DNA from 4 places in the Arthrobacter sp. GAS37 genome. Region 2 is predicted to be linked to each of the others. Evidence: riboswitches for the same ligand, from Rfam matches in the RefSeq annotation. Region 2 holds a riboswitch; each other region holds the start of a gene.
The links. Region 2 has a riboswitch for S-adenosylmethionine ahead of ABH924_RS00475 (aminotransferase class V-fold PLP-dependent enzyme). Riboswitches for the same ligand answer to the same signal wherever they lie in the genome.
Positions count from the first base shown of each region.

Region 1: another riboswitch for S-adenosylmethionine. It lies ahead of ABH924_RS15435 (hypothetical protein); the one in region 2 lies ahead of ABH924_RS00475 (aminotransferase class V-fold PLP-dependent enzyme).
Region 3: another riboswitch for S-adenosylmethionine. It lies ahead of ABH924_RS14550 (homoserine O-acetyltransferase); the one in region 2 lies ahead of ABH924_RS00475 (aminotransferase class V-fold PLP-dependent enzyme).
Region 4: another riboswitch for S-adenosylmethionine. It lies ahead of ABH924_RS11505 (DUF1737 domain-containing protein); the one in region 2 lies ahead of ABH924_RS00475 (aminotransferase class V-fold PLP-dependent enzyme).

Region 1 is NZ_JBIYDB010000019.1:34,528-39,797, reverse strand. Features, by position in the region: gene ABH924_RS15455 (polysaccharide deacetylase) at 1-228, shown strand, start outside; gene ABH924_RS15450 (matrixin family metalloprotease) at 341-1,204, opposite strand; gene ABH924_RS15445 (VIT1/CCC1 family protein) at 1,308-2,471, opposite strand; gene ABH924_RS15440 (hypothetical protein) at 2,740-2,928, shown strand; gene ABH924_RS15435 (hypothetical protein) at 2,967-3,281, opposite strand; SAM riboswitch class IV at 3,296-3,415, opposite strand; gene ABH924_RS15430 (sodium:solute symporter) at 3,501-5,033, opposite strand.
Region 2 is NZ_JBIYDB010000001.1:97,717-102,986, reverse strand. Features, by position in the region: gene ABH924_RS00480 (class I SAM-dependent methyltransferase) at 1-385, opposite strand, end outside; gene ABH924_RS00475 (aminotransferase class V-fold PLP-dependent enzyme) at 436-1,860, opposite strand; SAM riboswitch class IV at 1,896-2,008, opposite strand; gene hisN (histidinol-phosphatase) at 2,170-2,982, opposite strand; gene rsgA (ribosome small subunit-dependent GTPase A) at 3,074-4,189, opposite strand; gene aroA (3-phosphoshikimate 1-carboxyvinyltransferase) at 4,192-5,270, opposite strand, start outside.
Region 3 is NZ_JBIYDB010000017.1:28,120-33,389, reverse strand. Features, by position in the region: gene ABH924_RS14560 (bifunctional o-acetylhomoserine/o-acetylserine sulfhydrylase) at 1-345, shown strand, start outside; gene ABH924_RS14555 (S8 family peptidase) at 406-2,772, opposite strand; SAM riboswitch class IV at 3,008-3,123, shown strand; gene ABH924_RS14550 (homoserine O-acetyltransferase) at 3,137-4,258, shown strand; gene ABH924_RS14545 (hypothetical protein) at 4,260-4,634, opposite strand; gene ABH924_RS14540 (SGNH/GDSL hydrolase family protein) at 4,702-5,270, opposite strand, start outside.
Region 4 is NZ_JBIYDB010000011.1:81,375-86,644, reverse strand. Features, by position in the region: gene ABH924_RS11520 (glutamate--cysteine ligase) at 1-91, shown strand, start outside; gene ABH924_RS11515 (O-succinylhomoserine sulfhydrylase) at 101-1,309, opposite strand; gene ABH924_RS11510 (rhodanese-like domain-containing protein) at 1,310-1,720, opposite strand; gene ABH924_RS11505 (DUF1737 domain-containing protein) at 1,717-1,974, opposite strand; SAM riboswitch class IV at 1,985-2,097, opposite strand; gene ABH924_RS11500 (M55 family metallopeptidase) at 2,322-3,173, opposite strand; gene ABH924_RS11495 (serine hydrolase) at 3,380-5,270, shown strand, end outside.

The DNA of each region.
Region 1 (5,270 bases), on a different contig from region 2:
CACCCCTTCATCTCCGGCCGCCCCTCCAAGGCCGTTGCCTTGGAGCAGCTGATCGAACGCGTCAAGGCCATGGACGGGATGTGGGTGACCACCTTGGAACGGATCGCAGAACACACCAAGGCCACGGTCAACGAGATCCACAGCCACGCCCGGATCGAGGTCCCGTCCTACCCAGGCGCAGGAGCCAGCTTCAAGCCTGCTCGGCTACTGGAAGCCATTCCCAGGTAGGTCAACCATTGAGCATGCTCAGCCTTGGCCTTGAGCAGTGGACATAGCACTGACATGTCCACTGCTTAGACCGAACGGAGGGCATGTCCCTTGGGGGAGGGCCTGAACTGGGCTAGAGATCGCTCCGGCACGGGGCGGTGTGGAGTTTGTAGAGTCCGTTCAGGTCCCCGGCTGCCAAACCATCGGGGGCGCCGATCTCCGGGTACATGAGCTGGATTGGATCTTCTACGTGGTCAAGGCCCACTACGTGGCCAAGTTCGTGTTGAATCACGGCGGAGACGTAATGGGCACCGCCGGAGACGCCCAGCAGTTCCGTGATTTGCGGGGCGTCCAGGTCCAGGCTTCCCGAGACGTAGCTCTTGGGTCCGGTGCCGAAGCTGTACATGGTGCTGCCGCCGGTTCCGATGACGGATCCTGCCAACGCCGGAGCCGCCTCGGGAGTGGTCCAGGAAATCAGCAGGGGCGCCCAACGATCTCCGTAGAGCGCGGGCTGGTACGGCTTGCGCTTCTCGGAAGGGTTTTCCGTGCTGGTCCCGTCGTCAACGAATTTGAGGCCTGTGGCGGCAGCGATCTTGGCGATGGCGTCGGCGATGAGCCCCTCGGATCCGGCCGGGGCGAGGGCGGCGTTGACCACGTAATGCAATGGCCGGCACGGAGAGTAGCCCACCGGCGTGCCGTCGGCGTTGGTCGCCAGGAACTTGTACGAGGTGCTGGCCACGGCAGGCTTGGCGGGGGAGCCGAGCGGGTGCCCGGCTTCTTCCAGGCCAGGCGGCGGGGTATCCGGCGCACGGGCCGCCTTTGGTGGCCCCTGCCCGGGAGCCGCGTCCTGCCCGGGGATGCTTGCCGTGGCGTGGGCGGAGGGAGCCAGGTTCGGAAGCAAACCGGTGATGCCAGGGCCGCCGCGGAGGAATCCACTGACAAGCACGGCTACGGCAGCGACGACCGCCACCACCATCAAGTTTCGGAACAGCGCCAGAACGGTACTGGCGCGCTTGGGCGGCGGGCCGCCGTCGTACCCGTAGTTTGAATGCAAGTCTTCCCCCAAGTCCCTGCGCCGGCGCCCCGCTGCGCCGGCGCTACTAACCGATGACTGCGCCGAAGACGAGTCCCAGCCCATACGTGGCCGCGGCCGCACCGAGCCCGATGGCAAGTTGCCGGAGGCCGCGGGTCAGCGGCGAGGTTCCGGACAACAAGCCGACGACGGCGCCGGTCGACAGAAGCGCGATGCCCACCAGCGTACCGGCCACAGCAAGCACCGCGAAGCCCGTCATGCCGAAGATGAACGGCAGGATGGGCACGATGGCGCCCGACGCGAAGAAGCAGAAGCTCGAGATTGCGGCGCCCCAGGCGGAACCTACGGCCTCGTGCTCGTTCACGGTTTCTTCCACTTCGGGGTGGAGCGAGAGGCTGGGATCGCAATCGCAGCTGTAGAGGCCCATGCGTTCGGCGGCCCGGTGTTCGGCGGCTTCCCGGGACATGCCCCGGGCCAGATACACGAGGACCAGCTCATTGTGCTCGATGTCCAGGGCCGGGGCTGCGGTCAGCGTGGCCTGGGTGGGTCGGGTGGCCTTGAGGAGCTCGAGCTGCGAGCGGACCGAGACATACTCGCCGGCACCCATGGACAGCGCGCCCGCCAAAAGGCCGGCGATGCCGCTGAACAGGACCACGGCCGCGGGAACGCCGGTGGCCGCCATGCCCATCACGAGGGAAAGGTTGCTGACCAGGCCATCGTTGGCGCCGAATACGGCCGCGCGGAAGGTACCGGACAACCTGTTGCGGCCGCGCGTCGCGAGGCCGCGGACTACTTCTTCGTGGATCTGTTCGTCGGCCGCCATGGCGCGGGTCGCTGCTGGATCCTTCGCGTAAGGCGAGCGGCCTTCAGCCCGTTGGGCGAGGGCCAACACGAACACTGATCCGAAGTTCCGGGCCAGGAAGCCGAGCATTTGGCTCCGGACCGAGGCCGCCTTCGGCATGCCGGCATGTTCGCCGAGGACCCTGAGCCAGTGTGCCTCATGGCGGCCCTCAGCCTCAGCGAGGGCCAAAAGGATTTCGCGTTCCTCGCCGTCCCGGCGCTGCGCCAGTTCGCGGTACACGGCGGCCTCGGCCCGCTCGTCCGCCAAGTACTGCCGCCAGCGCTTGATGTCCGACGACGACGGGGTAGTCTTGGTGGCTGCTGCGTCTTGCGATGGACTGCTTGAGTCCGAGGGATTGCCTGAATGCGAGGGTTTTGTGTGCGGTTGCACCGGGACTCCTGGGTTGCTGGGGCGGGCTTCATCGCCTCATTGCAGCTCCACTTTATCGCCAATTTCCGCGGCTTTTCGGCTGGCAATCCTTACTGGATATTTTAGGCGCGCCTCAAAAACCGGGAGACTCGCGGGAGGCCTTGACCGCCGCAGGGGGCAGTGCTGGGATGGATGAACAGGGTCCACGAATTGGCGGGGTAGCGTGATGACCGGCTGCCTCATATGCCTGTGCGATGGGCTCAGCGGCACGTCGAACGGAGGTTGCACCATGGACAGCACCGAAACCCACGCCCGCCACCCCGACCGTCCCACGGTCGAGGCCGATCCCGCCTATGACTACAACGAGGACCTGGCGGTGGACGAGGACTGGGAGGACCAATCCGAGGTTCTTGACGACGATGAACGGCCGGTTGGGCTCGATGCCGACGAACACCGTGAGGTTGAAGAGATCGAATAACCCCGACCCGCTGAACCCGACGTGCTAAGCCCTGGTAGCTAGAACGCGCTCAGGATGAAGTGCCTCTGCACGCCCGCCCGGTGCCCGGTTGCCGCCACCGTAAGGGTGAGTTTCCGTGTCGCGGGGAACCAGCGCGCGGGCTGGACTGCTTTTGAGAGCGCTTCGGTGATGAGCCGGGGCTCATGATGCCAATAGCGTTCCAGGTTTCCGTCCACCACGAACGTGATGGAGCCTTGGGAGAGGTCGACGCCGGGAATCACCCGGACGAACTCGTCCACCCGCCGGGGGCGGGGCAACAAGAGGGTGCCGGAGTGGGTGGTGCGGTCGGCTGTGGCGCCGTTTTCGAAAGGCATGGCCTTCTCCTGTGGAGTTGCTCTTGCCCGTTCGGTTGTCTCTGGTCCGAGCCGGGCCGCTTCTTCATCCGAACCACCCGTGAACATGGGGTTGGCGTGTGGCAAGTCGGAGCTTTGCACCACATCTCTTGAAGCTCTTCCTACTGTACATGCAGCAGCGGCGCCGCACCCTCTCAAGGAGAAGGTGCGGCGCCGCCGTCGTACTCAGCTTGCTGAAGCTTAGTGGCTGGCCACCGGGTGGGGTTCCAAGGGGAGTTCCTCCACGGCCGCCCCGGCAACGCGGCGGTCCCATGCTTCGCGGACCGCGGGCTCGGTTGGCGGCGTCAGGAGGGAGACCACAACGTAGACCAGGAGCGAGGCGCCGAGGCCCCAGTAGATGGGATCGTTGGCGTAGACGCCGTCTTCGCTGGGGATGATTCCCGTGGCGTAAGCGATCAGCAGGCCCAGCGTCAGTATGGACCCGACCGCCATGGACCAAGCCGCGGCAATACCGGTGCCACGCTTCCAGACCAAGCCACCGAGGATAGCAACCAGCAGGCCGCCCACCAGGATGTCGTAGGCGATGGTCAGGGCCACGACGACGTCTTGCGCCGCCATGGAGATCAGCACGGCTACGATGCCCAGGCCAAGGACCCAGTACCGGTTGGCCTTGACGTCGTGCTCGGGGTTTTCGGTGTCGTCGGTGTTGATCGTCTTGCCGAACCAGCTGGCCACGAACGGGACCACGTCGGCGCGGGCAACGGTGGCTGCGGCGATGAGGGCTCCGGACGCGGTGGACATCATGGCCGCGACTGCCGCGGCCATGACGAGGCCGCCGATGCCGATCGGCAGGATGTGGGTGGCTACCTCGGCGTAGACAACGTCCTTGCCAAGGGCCTTGACGTCGATGTTGGGCAGGGCAACGCGGGCGGCAAGGCCGATCAAAGCGCCGGCGACGCCGTACAGGACGCAGTAGATACCGGCAGTGGCGCCGCCCCAACGGGCCACCTTGGGGGTCTTGGCAGTGAAGACGCGCTGCCAGATGTCCTGGCCGATCAGCAAGCCCAGGGTGTAGACCACGAAGTACGTGATGATCGTCTGGGCTCCGATGCCGTCCAACTGGAAGAAGCTGGCGTCAACACGGGCACGGATGCCGTCGAAGCCGCCGGCGGCGTTGAGGACGAACGGGAGCATGAGGAAGAAGATGCCCACCGTCTTGATGATGAACTGCACCTGGTCGGCGAGGGTGATGGACCACATGCCGCCGATGGTGGAGTAGACCAAGACGATGGCGCCGCCGACGGCGATGGCGAGCCAGCGCTCCCAGCCGAAGAGGACGACGAAGATGGTGGCGTAGGCGCCCGTCGACGTGGCGCACAACATGAGGGTGTAGGCCAGCATGACGATGCCGGAGGTCTGCGTGGCGCGCTGGCCGTAACGCAGGCTCAGCATCTGGGAGACCGTGTAGATCTTCAACCGCTGGATGGTGCCGGCGAAAAGCAGGCTCAGGAGGAGGACGCCCGAACCGATGGCGACTACCAGCCACATGCCGGAGATGCCGAACTTGTAGCCGAGGCCGACGCCGCCAACCGTCGATGCGCCGCCGAGGACGACGGCGGCCATGGTGCCGGTGTAGAGCATCGGACCGAGGCGGCGCCCTGCCACCAGGAAGTCGCTGTTGTTCTTGGTGCGCGACTTGCCCCACCAGCCGAAGGCCAGCATGGCGAGCAAATACACCACCACGATCGCAATATTGATGAACGAAGAGTCCACGGTCGGCTCCTGAAAGTGATGCGCAGAGTTCCTGGGGATTCCGACGCCGGTCCGCTGGGTTTCGTTGCGGGTCGCGGAAGGTCTCTGCGCGGGTGATTGGGGAGAGTAGCCTGTGATGTATGCCTCACAAGCAACACTTGTTGCCTATGAGGATACGTAGTGATGCGAGTAACAGTCAAGGCGCTGCTTTGCGCAGCGGACTCATCGGCGGACCTCTAGCTAGCCAAAGGCCCTGCC
Region 2 (5,270 bases):
GGGGATCGCACCAGTGCCAGGCCTGGGCAACGCTGACGACGTCGAATGCTGAGTCCGCCAGTCCAGTTGCCTCGGCCGTGCCCTCCAGGGCGACCACTTGTGGATGCGTTTTGCGCAGTTGGGTGAGCATGTCCGTGGAAGGGTCCACCGCGGATACAGCCAGCCCGCGCTCGACGAGGAGCGAGGTGAACTTTCCGGTGCCGGCGCCGATGTCTGCCGCGTCCCGCGCACCTTCAGGCAGCAGCCAGTCAGCCGAATCCGCAGGGTAGCCGGGCCGGACACGGTCATAGTGTTCTCCGCCGTCCTGGAAACTCCGGCCGAGTTCAAGGCGCCGCTCCTCATAGAGCTTGGGGCCGGCTGAGGTGCCTTTGGGTCGCGGGGCCACGCAGGAACTCCTTCGTAGGACAGGAAAAATACCCTACGAATCTACCGCAATCAGTCGGTGCTGCAGGGAGCGGCGCCCGCGGTCCCGGGAGTGTTGGGAGCCCACTCCGGGTAGCTTCGGTGGTCGTTCGCCGGGACCCACCGGCCGGCATCCACCACGTAGTCCCAGCCGAGGCCATTGCTCTTGAGCGCTTGGATGCCCGCGATGAGCCGGGTGGCGTCTTCCAAGCGCGAGCCCACGCCGAAACTGGCTCGAAGGGATCCGGAGGGAAGGCCGAGGCGCTTGAGCAGCGGGTGGGCGCAAAAGCGTCCGTCGCGCAGGCCAATGCCGTGCTCGGCCGCAAGGTAGGCCGCCACCAGTCCTGCGTCGTAGCCCTGGAGCGAGAAGTTCACGACGCCGATGGTGTCCTGGGGATCGGTGTCGCTGAAGATCTGGTGCACGGTCACGCCGTCGATTTGGTTGAGGCCCTCGACCAGATGCGAGCGGATGGCTGCCTCGTGGGCGTGCCATTCATCGTGGTCGAGGCTGGCAATGACCTGCGTGGCCCGGGCGAGGGTGGCCGCGCCGAGCACGTTCGGCGAGCCGCCTTCGTGCCTGGCCGGTCCCGTGGCCCAACTGACGGAATCGAGGCGCGCCTCGCGGACGGCGCCGCCTCCTGCCAGGTGCGGCGTGCCGGCGTCGAGCCAATCGGGGCGGCCCACCAGGACACCGGCGCCGAACGGTGCATAGAGCTTGTGCCCCGAGAAAACCAAGTAGTCGACATCCGCGGCGGCGATATCGATGCGGCGGTGCGGGGCGAGCTGGGCCGCGTCCACCACAATCCGCGCCCCGAATTCGTGGGCCAAGGCAGCGAGGTCCTTGATGGGCAGGATTTCGCCGGTCACGTTCGACGCGCCGGTGACAGCCAGGAGGCTGACGCCCCCGTGGGAGAGCGCCGTGCGGACATTGGACACGGTCTCGGACAACGTTCCCGCCGCAACGATGCTGCGGTGGGGGACGCCTTGCCACGGCAGGAGATTGGCGTGGTGCTCGATGTCCAGGTAAAGGACTTCGCCAAGGTGCCGACCGTCCTCGACCGGCAAGCAGCCGGCCAGCAGATTGAGCGAATCTGTGGTGTTGCGAGTGAAAATGACCGAATCGTCCGGCCGCCCGCCAACGAAGTCACGGACGATGTTGCGGGCGTTTTCGTAGACCGAGGTGCTGATCTGGGAGGCGTAGCCTGCGCCGCGGTGGACGCTCGCGTAGTACGGCAGGATCTCGTTGAGGTACGCGGAAACCACGGTCAGGGCAGGTGCGGACGCGCCGTAGTCGAGGTTGGCGTAGCGGATGTGGCCACCCTGGATCAAGGGTGCCTGCAACTCCGCGCCGGTGACCGCGGCAAGTGGGCGGGATGCCCGGGGCAGCGATTCACCGCGCTGCTGTGCGGATTCGTTGTGCTGCGAAAGAGCCGGGGAAGTAAATGTGGCTGTGCTCATTGGACCTCACTCAAGAGGGACCCCTGCGTACAGGGGGTCCGCGCTTGCCGCATCCGTTCCGGACCGGCCGGGTCGTCACCCGGGGCACCCCGCCGCGATGGAGGGTTGCCGGCCAGCAAACCGGGGTTTCGCGCTGGCACTCGTGACCTGTAAAGAGCCTAGGACACCGGCAAGGCTGGTTCCAAGGTGACCGGCGATTGTTAAGCGGATTATTACACCGCCGGAAAACTGTGCGTTCTGCCGAAGAAAAAGCAGCGGACGCCCCCAAAAGGGGGCGTCCGCCGTCGTTTGTTCAGTGAAGAGAGAGGACTAGAGCAGGTCGTCGAGCTCGGGGTTGAGCCTCTTGAGGACCTCCGAGTGCAGGATCGAGTTGGTAGCGACGGCGTTTCCGCCGAAGGGACCATCCGCGCCGTCGAGGGACGTGAAGCGTCCGCCGGCTTCCGTCACGATCGGCACCAAGGCCGCCATGTCGTAGACCTGGAGTTCCGGCTCCGCGGCGATGTCCACGGCGCCCTCGGCCACCAGGCAGTAGGACCAGAAATCACCGTACGCACGGCTGCGCCAGACATCGTTCTCGAGGCCCAGGAAGCTGTCCAGCGAACCATGCTGCTTCCACTCGGACAGCTCGGAGTAGGAAAGCGAGGCGTCTTCAAGCCGCGACACGTTGGAAACCTTCAGCCGGGTGGCTGCGGCCAGGGATCGGCCCATGTAGGCGCCCGAGCCCTTGGCCGCCCACCAACGCTTGCCGAGCGCCGGAGCGCTCACGAGCCCCACTACTACCTCGCCCTCGTCCACGAGGGCGATCAACGTAGCCCAGACGGGCACGCCGCGCACGAAGTTCTTGGTCCCGTCGATGGGATCGATGATCCAACGCCTCGAGCCGTGGCCCGTGCTGCCGAATTCTTCCCCGAGGACGGCGTCGCGGGGGCGGGAACGGGAGAGCTGCCCGCGGATAGCTTCCTCGGCGGCTTTGTCGGCATCGGTGACGGGGCTCAGGTCGGGTTTGGTCTCGACCTGGAGGTCCAGTGCCTTGAACCGCTCCATTGTCAGGGAATCGACGGAGTCGGCCAGGACGTGTGCCAGCCGCAGGTCGTCGTTGTAGCTCGAATCGGGTTGGGTCATGGTTCCAAACTACCGTCTATTCGCCGGTGAGCCGGGGAGGTAGGACGGCAAGCGCGCAGGTCGTTGACCGTGCTGTTAATTGACCGGGCTGTTAATTGACAGTGCCCAGTTCCTTCGCCTCTTGGGCTTCCATGCGCGGGTCCGCGCCAAGGAGCCGGCGCAACGACGCCAAGCGGGCCGGGCCTGCCTCGCCGGCGTGGCCGTCAGCGACCCAGGAATCCAGTCCGCAGCGAACCGCGGAGGCATCGTGCTTGCAGCCTCGCTCGCACATTTCCGTTCCAGGTTCCAGATCCGGGAAGGCATGCAGGATGCGGTCCGGGTTCACGTGGGCGAGGCCGAAGGAACGGATGCCGGGCGTATCGATGATCCAGCTGCCGCCGGGGGCGTCACTGAGCTTTAGTGCAAGCGCTGAGGACGAGGTATGGCGGCCCCGGCCCGTCACGGCGTTGACCCCGCCCGTGGCGCGTTCGGCGCCGGTGAGGGCATTCACCATGGTGGACTTCCCGACGCCGGAATGGCCCAGGAGCACGGTGACCTTGCCGTCGAGGTAGTCCCGCAATTGGCCGACGGCGTCGCCGTCGAGGCGGGCGGACAAGCCGTCGTCGGAACGGGCGTCGATGCCGGAAGCCCCTGCGTCGGCCGTCCGGCTGATGATGATGGGGAAACCCAGGCTCACATAGTTGGCAAGGAGTTCCGTCGGATCCTTGACGTCCGCTTTGGTAACGAGCAGCAGCGGCTCGATTCCGGCGTCGTACGCTGCCACCAAGGCGCGGTCGATGAATCCGGTGCGCGGCTCCGGGTTGGCGGCCGCAACCACCACCACGAGCTGGTCGGCGTTGGCGACGACGGCCCGTTCGATCGGATCCGTGTCATCGGCACTCCGCCGCAGGAGGGTCTTGCGCTCCTCGACGCGCACGAGGCGGGCGAGGGTGTCCGGGGCTCCGGACACATCGCCGACGAGGGCCACGAAGTCTCCGGGAACCACGGGGGAGCGTCTCAGCTCCCGGGCACGGGCGGCAATGACGATGCGCTCATTGTCCGAGCTTTCGCCCACTATCGCGGTGTAGCGGCCGCGGTCGACTGTGATGATGCGCCCGATCACGGCGTCGTCGTGGCTGGGGCGGTCCTTCGTGCGGGGGCGTGTGCCCTTCTTGTTGGGGCGGACCCGGACATCGGATTCGTCCCAGGAGCTTGCGTCGCGGGCCATCGTTAGTTGCTTGTCTCCGTTGAGCCGGTGCCCGCGACCGCTTGGCCGGCACTGAGCATCGATGCCCAGATTTGCGGAAATTCGGGCATGGTCTTGGAAGTCGTCGCGATGTCTTCAACCTGGACACCCTCGACGGCGAGCCCCAGGATGGCGCCCGCGGTAGCCATGCGGTGGTCGGCGTAGCTGTGCACGACGCCGGCGTGCAGCACCGCGGGCCGGATCACCAGGCCGTCGCTGGTTTCCTCGGCGTCGCCGCCGAGCCGGTTGATTTCCGCGACCAGCGCAGCAAGCCTGTCCGTTTCGTGTCCACGTAAATGCGCGATGCCAGTGAGGCGGGAAGGGCTGGTTGCCAGGGCGCACAATGCCGCCACCGTAGGGGCGAGTTCGCTGGTTTCGTCGAAGTCGGCGCCCAGGATCTCCGGTCCGCCGGTGACTGTCAGTGTGCCATTGTCCAGCGTGACAGTGGCACCCATGGTGGCGAGGATGTCCCGCCAGAGATCCCCGACTTGCGTGGTGTTGGCCGGCCAGTTGGGGATCCGGATAGTTCCCTTCGTCGCCAGCGCCGCGGCGAGGAAGGGACCCGCGTTGGAGAGATCCTGCTCGATCCTCTCGTCGAATGCCTGGATGGTACCGGGGGCGACGCGCCAATGGTTCGGCACGGAGTCATCCACCTGCACCCCGACGCCCCGGAGGACCGAGACGGTCATGTTGATGTGGTCGAGGCTCGGCACGGGCTTGCCGACATGCTCCAGGTGAAGGCCCTCATCGAAGCGTGCACCGACCAGCAACAGGGCGGAGACGAACTGCGACGAAGCGCTCGCATCGATCACCAAGTGGCCACCGCGGACAGAGCCGGTGCCGGAAACCTTGAACGGCAGGGAGCTCGCCGTGTGCCCGTCCAATGCGCTGACTTCCACTCCGAGTGTCCGGAGGGCTTCGATGATCGTGCCCATGGGACGTTGGCGTGCGTGCGGATCGCCGTCGAACACGGACGCGCCGTTGCGGAGGGCCGCGAGCGGCGGCACAAACCGCATGACCGTGCCGGCCAGGCCACAGTCGATGGCGGTCTCCGATGCGGCAG
Region 3 (5,270 bases), on a different contig from region 2:
TCGGTCGCGTACGCGGGGCTGCCTTCCAGTCCGTGGTTCGAACGCGGGCGGAAGTACGGACCCCGGGGCACTGGCGCCGTGGTGTCCTTCACCATCCGCGGCGGGATCGACGCCGGCAAACGCTTCGTAGACGCCTTGGAGCTGCATTCGCACGTGGCAAACATCGGCGACGTCCGTTCCTTGGTTATCCACCCCGCGTCCACGACACACAGCCAGCTGACCCCGGAACAGCAGGCCGTGGCCGGAGTGACCCCGGGCCTGGTGCGGCTGTCCGTCGGGATCGAGCACATCGACGACATCCTCGCGGACCTCGAGTCAGGATTCCGGGCGGCCAAGGGCGCCTAGACGCATTGCCGGTTCGTTCAATGACGGGGCGCCCACTCCTGGGGGCGCCCCGTCTCTCGCTTAACCAGCGAGGAAGTACCCGGAAGTGTCGGCGAGGAGCTCCACTGTGCCGTTGGAGTTGTTGGTGAAGGTAATGGTGCCATCGGGAGCAACGGGCGTAATGGCGAAGTTCGGGATGATCTGTCCCGTCGCGAAGTTCACGTTCGAGGTACCAGGTTGCGTGCTTCCTCCGGCGTAGGCGGTGATGAAGCCGAACGACGACGGATTGGCCACGGTGATGTTCATCGCGACCGCGGAGACGCCGGATGCTTGGACGCCGCCACGGCCGGTGACCTTGACGCTGATGGTCTGCCCGGGGGCGACCGGTCCGTGGAATCCGCCGGTTCCGTCACGGGTGTCCAATTGCCGGAACGGGATCTGGGCGGAAAACGCGCCGGCAGTTGACGGTATGCCTGCAAGGTAATAGCCCGAGGTATCGGCAATGATCTGGACGGTTCCGCCGGAGGTGTTCGTGAATGAAATCGTCCCGTCGGGAGCGACGGGCGTGATGGCGAAGTTCGGGACGATCTGTCCCGTCGCGTAATTCACGTTCGAGGCGTTCGGTCGCGGAGTCCCGCCCGCGTACGCAGTGATGAAGCCGAACGACGACGGATTGGCCACCGTGATGTTCATCGCGACCGCGGAAACCCCGGAAGAGGGAATGCCACCCTGCCCGGTGACGCGGACCCTGATGGTTTGCCCCGGCGCGACCGGTCCGGTGACGCCGCCGACACCGTTCCGGGTATCCAGTTGCCGGAACGGAGCCTGGGCGGAGAACGTCCCGGGAGCGGGTGATGCGCCAGCGGTGAGGTAGTAGCCGGTGATGTCGGCGATGAGTTGGACCGTGCCGTTGGAGCTATTCGTGAAGGAAATCGTTCCGTCGGACCCGACCGGCGTGATCGCGAAATTCGGGACGATCTGCCCGGGAGCAAAATTCAGGTTCGAGGTCGCCGGCCGATTGGTTCCGCCTGCGTAGGCGGTGATGAAGCCATTCGACGTCGGGTTGGCCACTGTGATGTTCATTGCGACAGCGGAAACTCCGGTAGCTGGGAGGCCGCCGCGTCCGGCAACCTTGACGCTTATGGTCTGTCCGGGGGCGACCGGCCCGTTGACACCACCGGTCCCGTCTCGCGTGTCAAGCTGCCTGCAAGGGGTCGTAGCCGCAAAACCGCCCAAAGGGTCCTGTGATGGAGAAAAGAGCGAAGCGCTGACGTAAAGCAGCCGGTTTGGCATGCAGTTCCCAGTCGACTGAACTATTCCGGCCGTTGAGCCGACCGTCAGCGTTGCCGAGACCTGCGCAGGGCTCCACGATGGATGCATGGAGAGGAGCATCGCGGCAGCTCCTGCCACATGCGGAGAGGCCATGGAGGTTCCGCTCAAGGTGGCCGTTGCGGTGGGCGAGGTAATCCAATCAGAAACGATACTGACGCCCGGCGCGTAGAGATCCACACAAGGGCCGTAGTTGGAGAACGATGCTTGGTGATCTGACATATCGGAGGCGGCCACTGTCAGAGCCGCCGGCACGCGTCCGGGAGAACTATTGCATGCATCGGCGGCCGGCAAGCCCTTTTGGCCTTGGTTGCCCGCTGCCAGGGTCACGCTGACGCCGTGATCGATGACGCCCTGAACTGCCGCGTCGACGGTTGTGTCTATCGCGTCCGCGCTCAGGCTGAGGTTGGCCACGGCGGGGGTTCCGGCTTGGTGATTCGCGACAATCCAGTCCAGCCCGGCAATGACATCGGATGAGTAGCCCGAGCCATTGCATCCGAGCACCCGGACAGGGACGATGTTTGCAGACTTGGCGACGCCGTACTTGGTCCCGGCGATAGTCCCGGAAACGTGGGTTCCGTGGCCGTTGCAGTCCTCGGTGCCATGGCCGTCGTCGGGGGTGACGCCGGCAAATCCGGGGAGGATGCGGCCGCTGAAATCCGTGTTGGCGGAATAGATCCCGGTGTCCACGACGTAGACGGACACACCCCCACCGCTCGACGGCGGTGTGTAGCTTCCATCCAAAGGAAGTGCGCGCTGGTCGATCCGGTCAAGGCCCCAAGAGGGGGCAGGCTGCTGAGTGTCCGAAATCCGCACCGGGGTGTCCCGCTCGACCGACGCCACGTGGCTCGACTTCGCCAACGCAGCGGCCTTGGCGGGCGTCGCCGTGACGACTGCGGCCTTCACGGCATGCGTGAACGTCTTGTCCACCGCGACTCCTTGCGAGCGCAGCTCCGCGGTCTTGCCGGCAACGTCCGCGCCGTCGGCGTAGTGGACCACGTATCGGTCTTCGCCAGCTGCCGGAGTTGTGTCGGCATGCGCCGGCAGCGGCACTCCCACAGTGAAACCTGATACCAGCATGAACAGGGCTATCGGAACGACGCCGAATGGCTTTTTCACGAGCTTCAATCTTCCTGTGACGCAGGGCCGCGGGCGCAAGAACGGGCGCACAATGCGGATGCAATGAAAACGCAGACTGCTGCGCCCAATTCTATCTCCAGTCACACAGGCATCACCCGTCTCTTCAATTTCAGACGTCCGCAGCCCCTGCTTCGTGAACAAAACGCGGCCGAGTGTCACAAAGATGTCATAATCTTCGTCAGAAGGGGTCCGGTTTTCCTAGACTCTTCCTATAGGTCATGAGTGCCAGTGACAGCCCCGGCTTGCTGGCCGGCAACCCTCCATTCGCGGCGGGGTGCCCCGGGTGAAGACCTGGCCCTTCGCTGTATTGGCGGCGGGCAAGCGCGATGTGAGGTGTCAACGAATGACAATTGCTGCAACAGCCATACCCCTTTCCGGTACCCCGGACGGAACCCTCAAGTATGTTTCCGTGGGCGGACTCGAGCTGGAGGCCGGGGGTTTCCTGCCGGAGGTCGTCCTCGCGTACGAGACGTGGGGGCGGCTCAACGCAGACGCCTCCAACGCTGTCCTGGTGGAACACGCCCTGACCGGCAGCACCCATGTGGCCCGTGGCGAGAGCGATGAAGAAGGCTGGTGGGAGCAACTCGTTGGTCCCGGCGCCACCATCGACACGGACCGCTACTTCGTGGTCTCCGTCAACATCGTGGGAGGCTGCTACGGCAGCACCGGGCCGTCGTCGAGCGCTCCTGACGGCAGACCGTGGGGCTCCCGCTTCCCGCTCGTGACCCTGCGGGACAGCACCGTCGCCGAAGCCCGGCTGGCCGACGCTTTGGGGATCCGCAGCTGGCACACCGTCGTCGGCGGGTCCATGGGTGGTGCACGCGCACTTGAATGGGCCGTCAGCTATCCGGACCGCGTCAAACGATGCGCCGTGATTTCGATCGGGGCGTACAGCACTGCCGAGCAGATCGCCTTTGCGCAGGCCCAGACGCTCGCCATCCGGCAGGACGCCGACTTCAACAGCGGGGACTACTATGGCCAGGCCGCGCCCGAGGCGGGGTTGGCCCTGGCCCGGCGGATCGCCCACATCACCTATCGTTCGGCGGATGAACTGGACTTCCGCTTCGGCCGGAACGCCCAAGGCGGCGAGACACCCCTTCAGGCTGCCGCGTTGGGGGACCGGGGCCGCTACCAGGTGGAGAGCTACCTCGACCACCAGGGAAGCAAACTGGTCCAGCGCTTCGACGCCAACAGCTACATCGCCATCACCGAGGCCCTCATGAGCCACGACATCACCCGCGGCCGGGGCTCCTTGGAGGAGGCGCTGTCCGTGGCAACTGCAAAATTCTTCATTGCCTCAGTGGACTCGGACCGCCTCTACTTCCCGGAACAATCCCACGAGCTGGCCAAGGCCTTGCCCGGAGAGGTCCCGGTTCACGTAATCGAGGCGCCGATCGGGCACGACGGGTTCCTCACCGAGATCGGACAGCTCGGTCCCCAGCTGCGAGAGGCCTTCTTCGGCTGAATCAGCCGTTCATGATCTCCTGGCGGAGCTTCATGTAGTCCTCCATGGCGATTTTCCCGTCGCTGTACTCCTGGTCCAGTTCGGCAAGTTTCCGTGCCCGGTAGCCTTGGGGCGCACTGTTCGGCTGGGGAGCGGCCGACGACGGCGGAGCGGCCTGCGGTGCGGGCCTCGCCACCGGAGGTTGCGGCTCAGCCGGGATGATTACCGGGGGTTGCTCCGGGTATCCGACGGGATAGTTCTGTGAAGGATAGGACTGCCCGGGGTAATTCTGCGGAGGGAAGTCCCGGAGCCTGCGCTGGCGCGATCGGTTGTACATGCGGATCCCCATGGGAATCAGCCAAGAGCAGACGATGATCCAGAAGATCAAGTTGTTCACGGTGGAGGCCTCCTAGGTCTTTCACCAGCTTAGCCCCGCTCCCTGTAACCCACCCCGTGGTTCCCGGTCAGATCCGGGGAAGGATCGTCTCGGCAGGACCGAAGACGGGCCCCGGCGTCGGGCGTTTCGGCAGGATTCCATCGCCTGAGGACTGGTGCCGGATCCGGCGGATGACCCACGGGACAAAATACTCCCGTGCCCATACGAGGTCGCCCGAGCGGGCTTCGCGCCAACTGCGCTGGGGGAGCGGTTTGGGGAACAGCGGTTCGAGGTTGTGCGGCACATTGAGGGAATCGAGGACCATTGCTGCGACGGTGTGATGGCCGAGCGGCGAGAAATGCAGGCGGTCTTCGTCCCACATCTGGGAGTTGGAGAGTTGCCGCAGGGACCACATATCAGCGACCACCGCATCGTGCCGGGTGGCCACAGTGCGGAGGTTTTCGTTGTAGATGGCCACCTTGCCGCGGATCCGGCCGAGTACTGATGACACAGTGTCCGGACCGTTGAAAAGAACCACGGTGGCGCCGTCGGAACTCAGGGTCTGAACGGCGGCATCGAGTTTCTCGGCCAAGGAGTCGGGATCGCCGCCGGGACGGATGAGGTCGTTGCCACCTGCGGAGATGCTCACAAGGTCCG
Region 4 (5,270 bases), on a different contig from region 2:
CACGATGCGCTCGGAGAGGGACGAGAGCGACACCAAGCCGCAGCCCGTCCTCACCTGGGTGCGCCAGGACTGGCGCGAAGCGCCGGGTTAACCCGCCGGGCTAGACCTGCTTGAGGGCCCGCTCCAGGTCCCCGATGAGGTCGCCCACATCCTCCAGCCCCACCGAAAGCCGCACGACGCCGTCGCTCAGGCCAATGGCCGCGCGGCCTTCCGGACCCATGGCGCGGTGCGTGGTGGTGGCGGGGTGGGTGATGAGGGACTTTGAGTCGCCGAGGTTGTTCGAGATGTCGATGACGGCGAGACCGTCCAGCAGCGCGAAGGCGGCCTCTTTCGCCGATCGCCCCGCAGAGGGGAGCAGCTCAAAGGTGAGCACCGTTCCGCCGGCCTTCATTTGCTTCGCGGCCAGCTCGTACTGCGGGTGCGACTTCAGCAACGGGTACTTGACCCAACTGATGGCCGGCTGATCCTCAAGCCATTCGGCGATCCGCAACGCAGACGCCGAGGAGTGGTTGACGCGCAGCGCCATGGTCTCCAGGCCTTTGGTCAGGACCCAGGCGTTGAACGCGGAAAGCGACGGACCGGTGTGCCGCATGAGCTGCTTGACGGGACCGTCGATGAACTCCTTGGTGCCCAGGATCGCTCCGCCCAGGACCCGGCCTTGGCCATCGATGTGCTTGGTGCCCGAGTAGACAATCACGTCTGCGCCGAGATCGCCGCAGCGCTGCAGCAGGGGAGTGGCAAAGACGTTGTCGACGACGACGGTGGCGCCCGCCGCGTGAGCGAGCTCGCTCACCGCCGCGATGTCCACGATTTCCTGCATGGGGTTCGACGGCGACTCGAAGAAGACTGCCGTTGTCGGCTCGGACAACGCGGCACGCCACTGGTCCAGGTCCGGTCCGTCGACGAAGACGGTCTCGACGCCCCAGCGCGGCAGGATCTCGTTGAGGATCACGAAACAGGAACCGAAGAGCGAGCGGGCGGCGACCACGCGGTCACCAGCAGCCAGCAACGCACCGAGGGCGGTGAAGACAGCAGACATGCCCGACGCCGTCGCGAAGCACGCTTCGGTGCCTTCCAACAGGCGGAGGCGCTCCTGGAAGGTGGCTACGGAGGGGTTGCCGTAACGGGAGTAGACGAAGCGCTCGTCCTCGCCCGTGAATGCGCGCTCTGCGGCTGCGGCGGACTCATAGACGAATCCGGAGTTCAGGAAGACGGCCTCGGACGTTTCTTGGAAGTTGGTGCGGTCAAGACCGCCGCGGACTGCCTGGGTATCAGGGCTCCAGCCGGCGGCGTCAGGATTGAAAGTCACTTAGATGTTCCCCAGGTTCGTCGGAAGTCCACGGTTTTTCCAGCCGTTCACGGTTCGCTCGCCGTAGCGGTCCGGTTCGCCCTCAAAGCCCTCGAGGACGTTGTAGGCGGTGTAGCCGGCCTGGGTTGCGGCGATCGCGGCGGCGATGGAACGCTGGCCGGAGCGGCAGAGGAAGACCAGCTCGGTGCCGTCCGTCTCCGGAGCCTGTTGCGTCAGTTCTTCGATGAAACGCGTGTTGGGGATGCCGCCGGCCAGGTTCCACTGGATGAACAGGGGATCGTTTTCCGTGGCTTTGGTATCAGGGATCCCGATGTGTGCCCACTCGCCTTCGGTGCGGACGTCCACGAGGATGGCGCCTTGCTCGAGCTTGGCCCAAGCGTCGTGCGGGCTGAGGTCGCCTGCGTAGCTCATGCGTGGCCCTCGCCGTCGAACTCTTCGTCAAGCTGGTCCACCGCATTGGCAACGGCGGCATCCGCGCTCGCGATCGCCGCGGGCAGGACGATGGCCTGTGCCACGATCACGTCGGTGCCGTTGAAGGTCGCGGACGGGCTCCCGTGCAACACGTATCCCTCCGCGAGGGCGGTGGAGATCCGCTCGCAGAATTCCTTGGTGTCAGGGCCCGTGATGAGACGGTAGGAGAGTTTTTCTTCGGTGGGTTCAGGCATTGGTGCTCCTCAGTCACGCTTGCAGTTCGAAAGTGTCGATACGCCGAGTAGTCACCTGAGGCACCCCGCCGGAGAGAGGGTTGCCGACCAGCAAGTCAGGGCTTCGCGCTGGTGCTCATTACTCAAGAAGAAAATAACATCCACGACGGCGGCCTGCATCACCGGCCGTCGTCATGTTCCGTAACCGGACGGCAGTCGGCGGGGCCCACGCCCGTGGGTGGGCCCACGCTGGCGAGGGCCCCGGGTTGAGCTTGCGAAGGCTGGGAGCCAGTGGGTGGGCCCACGCTGGCGAGGGCCCCGGGCTGAGCTTGGGAAGGCTGGGAGCCAGTGGGGAAGGGCGTGATTAGCTAACGCCGCATGAAGAGTGCTGTCTTCGCGTTCATGGCGCTCGCCGCGAGTTCATAAAACACGACGATCAGTCCGAGCACTTGGCCAGCATCCGCTACCGTGCATTCGACCGAGCGGTCGCTCGTGCGTCGCGCACCCGGAATCGACATTGCAAGCTCGGCGGCGTTTGCCGTCGGCATATCCACAGCAACCGTGAACTGTGTCGGCAGTTCCGGAACGGTGAGAGTTGCCGCGTTACGGACGACGCGCGCCGCGGCTTCGCGAATGGCGTCGCGAGCCACGGAAGGCGCAACCGATGCGGTGGAAGTGTAGCCGTGCGCGACTTTGACCTCGACTACCTCGACTCCCGCGAACTGCTCCCGTGCGATACGGCAGATCACGTCATCGCCGCTGACGAGCCCGACGGGTACACCGAGCGAGGTCGCATACATGGCGTTGACCTCGGCCTCCGAGACCACCGCGCCGTTCACCCGTACCTCCGTGAAGTGGCTCGAAAAGGTGTGCGCAAGCACGCCGTATTCTCCTGCGGGGGCGTGATAGCCGATGAACAAGGCGACGTCGCAATCCGCGGTGAGTCCCTCGGCCATGCACTGTGCCTTCGGACTGCCGAACACGACGATGGCCCGGGGGTCGAGAAGCTCGTGAATCAGGTTGTCCATTGTGCCGTGCGAATCGTTGATGACAACCTCATCCGCACCCCCGTCGAAGGCACCCGCGATTGCGGCGTTCGCCTCGAGCGTCATCAATTCTTGCGCACGTGGATAGCCATAGCCGCCGCGGGCGACCTGGTCAAACGTCGCGACGCCGGCGACGCCCTCCATGTCGATCGAGATGAATGTCTTGACGCTCACGAGCTCTCCTTCGAATGTGGGGCGCGCAGGCGGGACTGCGCTCATGGAACCTCAGTATTGCGGCTACACACCTAACCGCGCCTGGGTCAGAGCAACCAAACAAGGCTTCAGCATTGTGCGATCGGACGAAGTGCGGGGGCGGTGGAGCGTCGATTGTAGAGGGACAAGACACCAGTGGACTCACCGCCACGAGAAGGGGAATCACCGTGACGAGCAACACCTCTACGAACCGCCCGCTTGAGCTCGAAGATATCGCGCGCTTCGTTGTGCCAGCCGAGACCGCCATCTCCCCAGATGGCACGCTCGTGGTCTTCACACGCACGGAAACCTTGAACGGCAGGGCGCACAGCTCACTCTGGGCGGTCAGCGACGGCTCCGAGGCTCGCCCCCTGACGAGCGGCCCGGCCGATTCCGCGCCGCAATTCGTTCCCGATGGCTCCGCAGTTCTCTTCCTGCGAGCATCCGCTGGACCAGCCCAGGTGTACCTACTGCCAATCGGAGGCGGCGAAGCGCGGGCACTTAGCGGCGCCGCGGACTTCCCCCGGGGTGTTGCGGCTGCGCGCGTCAGCCCCGACGGCCTCCGCCTCGCCATCACCGCAGCAGTTTCGCGCAACGTAACGGTACCCGCGGTGGAAGAGCCGATCGTGATCGACAGGCTCGGCTTCAAGACCGATGGGGTCGGCTGGAACGCAGCCGTTCGGATGCACCTCTTTGTGAGTGAGATCGCATCCGGCCGAGTGCGCCGCCTTAGCGACGGCGATTGGAATGCGAGCGAGGCAAACTGGTCGCCCGACGGCCTGCTGATCGCCTTTACGGCCGCCATCGAACCTGGCAGTGACGTCGATTGGACGAGCGGCGCCTACGTGCTCGACGTCGACGCCAAAATGCCGCTGCCGCGCCGCATAGGCCAGGCCAACAGCGTCAGCGGGGCGCTAGCATGGTCACCGGATGGTGGCTCCGTGATCGCGGTCGGGAATCCCGCCCCGCGCATCGGGAATGCCGAGCTCCTCCGTCTTTACGTCGGCACGGATGTGGCCGACACCTCGTTAACTGCCCCGCTCGACCGCAATGTCATGGCTGGCTTCCCGGGCTACCCAGGCGGGCGCCCAACGTTTCGTGCCGACGGCTCCGAGATCCTCTACTGCCCACGAGACCGTGGCTGGACGCAGCTGCACGCGGTCGCCCCCGACGGCACGAACTCACGGGCACTGGTCGCAGGGCCCCACCGGGTGGTGTCTGCTCTGTCCGTTGCGTCTGCTTCCGCACATGTCGCCTTCGTGCTCACGACCCAGCAGAGCCTGGGTGAGGTTGCGACGCTCGACCTGGCGACGGGAGTCCTCACGGTGCTCACGAGATTGCGCGAGAGCACCCTCGCCGGCATCGGGCTGTTCGAGGCCGAAGAACGCGAGTTCACAATCACGGATGGCACGCGCGTTCATGGTTGGTTGCTCTCGGCCCCGGAGACGGATGGCGCGGCGCCCCTGCTGCTCGACATTCACGGCGGTCCGCACAACGCCTGGAGCGGCGTCGCTGACGGCGTTCATCTTTACCACCAGGTCTTGGCGGCGAAGGGCTGGCGCATCCTTATGGTGAACCCACGCGGCTCGGATGGCTACGGGGACGCCTTCTACCGGGCCGTAAACGGGGGCTGGGGCACCGCCGATGAACGCGACTTCCTCGAGCCGATCGACACGCTCGTTGCCGAGGGCCTCGCCGACCCCGATCGCCTCGCCGTGACCGGTTACAGCTATGGAGGCTTCGGTACCTGTGCCCTCACGGCAGCGACCACGCGATTTGCCGCGGCCGTCGCCGGTGGCCTGATCTGCAACTTCTCCAGCATGGCGGCCGATGGTGAGCACGCCGCGTACTTCTCCGAGATGAGCACCGGGGTTGCGCCGCTCGGCCACTACCGCGAGCTTCTCGACGCCTCGCCGATCGCTCGGGTCACCAATGTCACAACGCCGACCCTCATTTTGCACGGAGCCGAGGACGCATCCTGTCCCGTCGGGCAGGCAGAGGAATGGTTCAAGGCCCTGCGCCTCGCCGAGGTACCAGCTCGCCTTGTTGTCTACCCGGGCGGGAGCCACCTGTTCATTC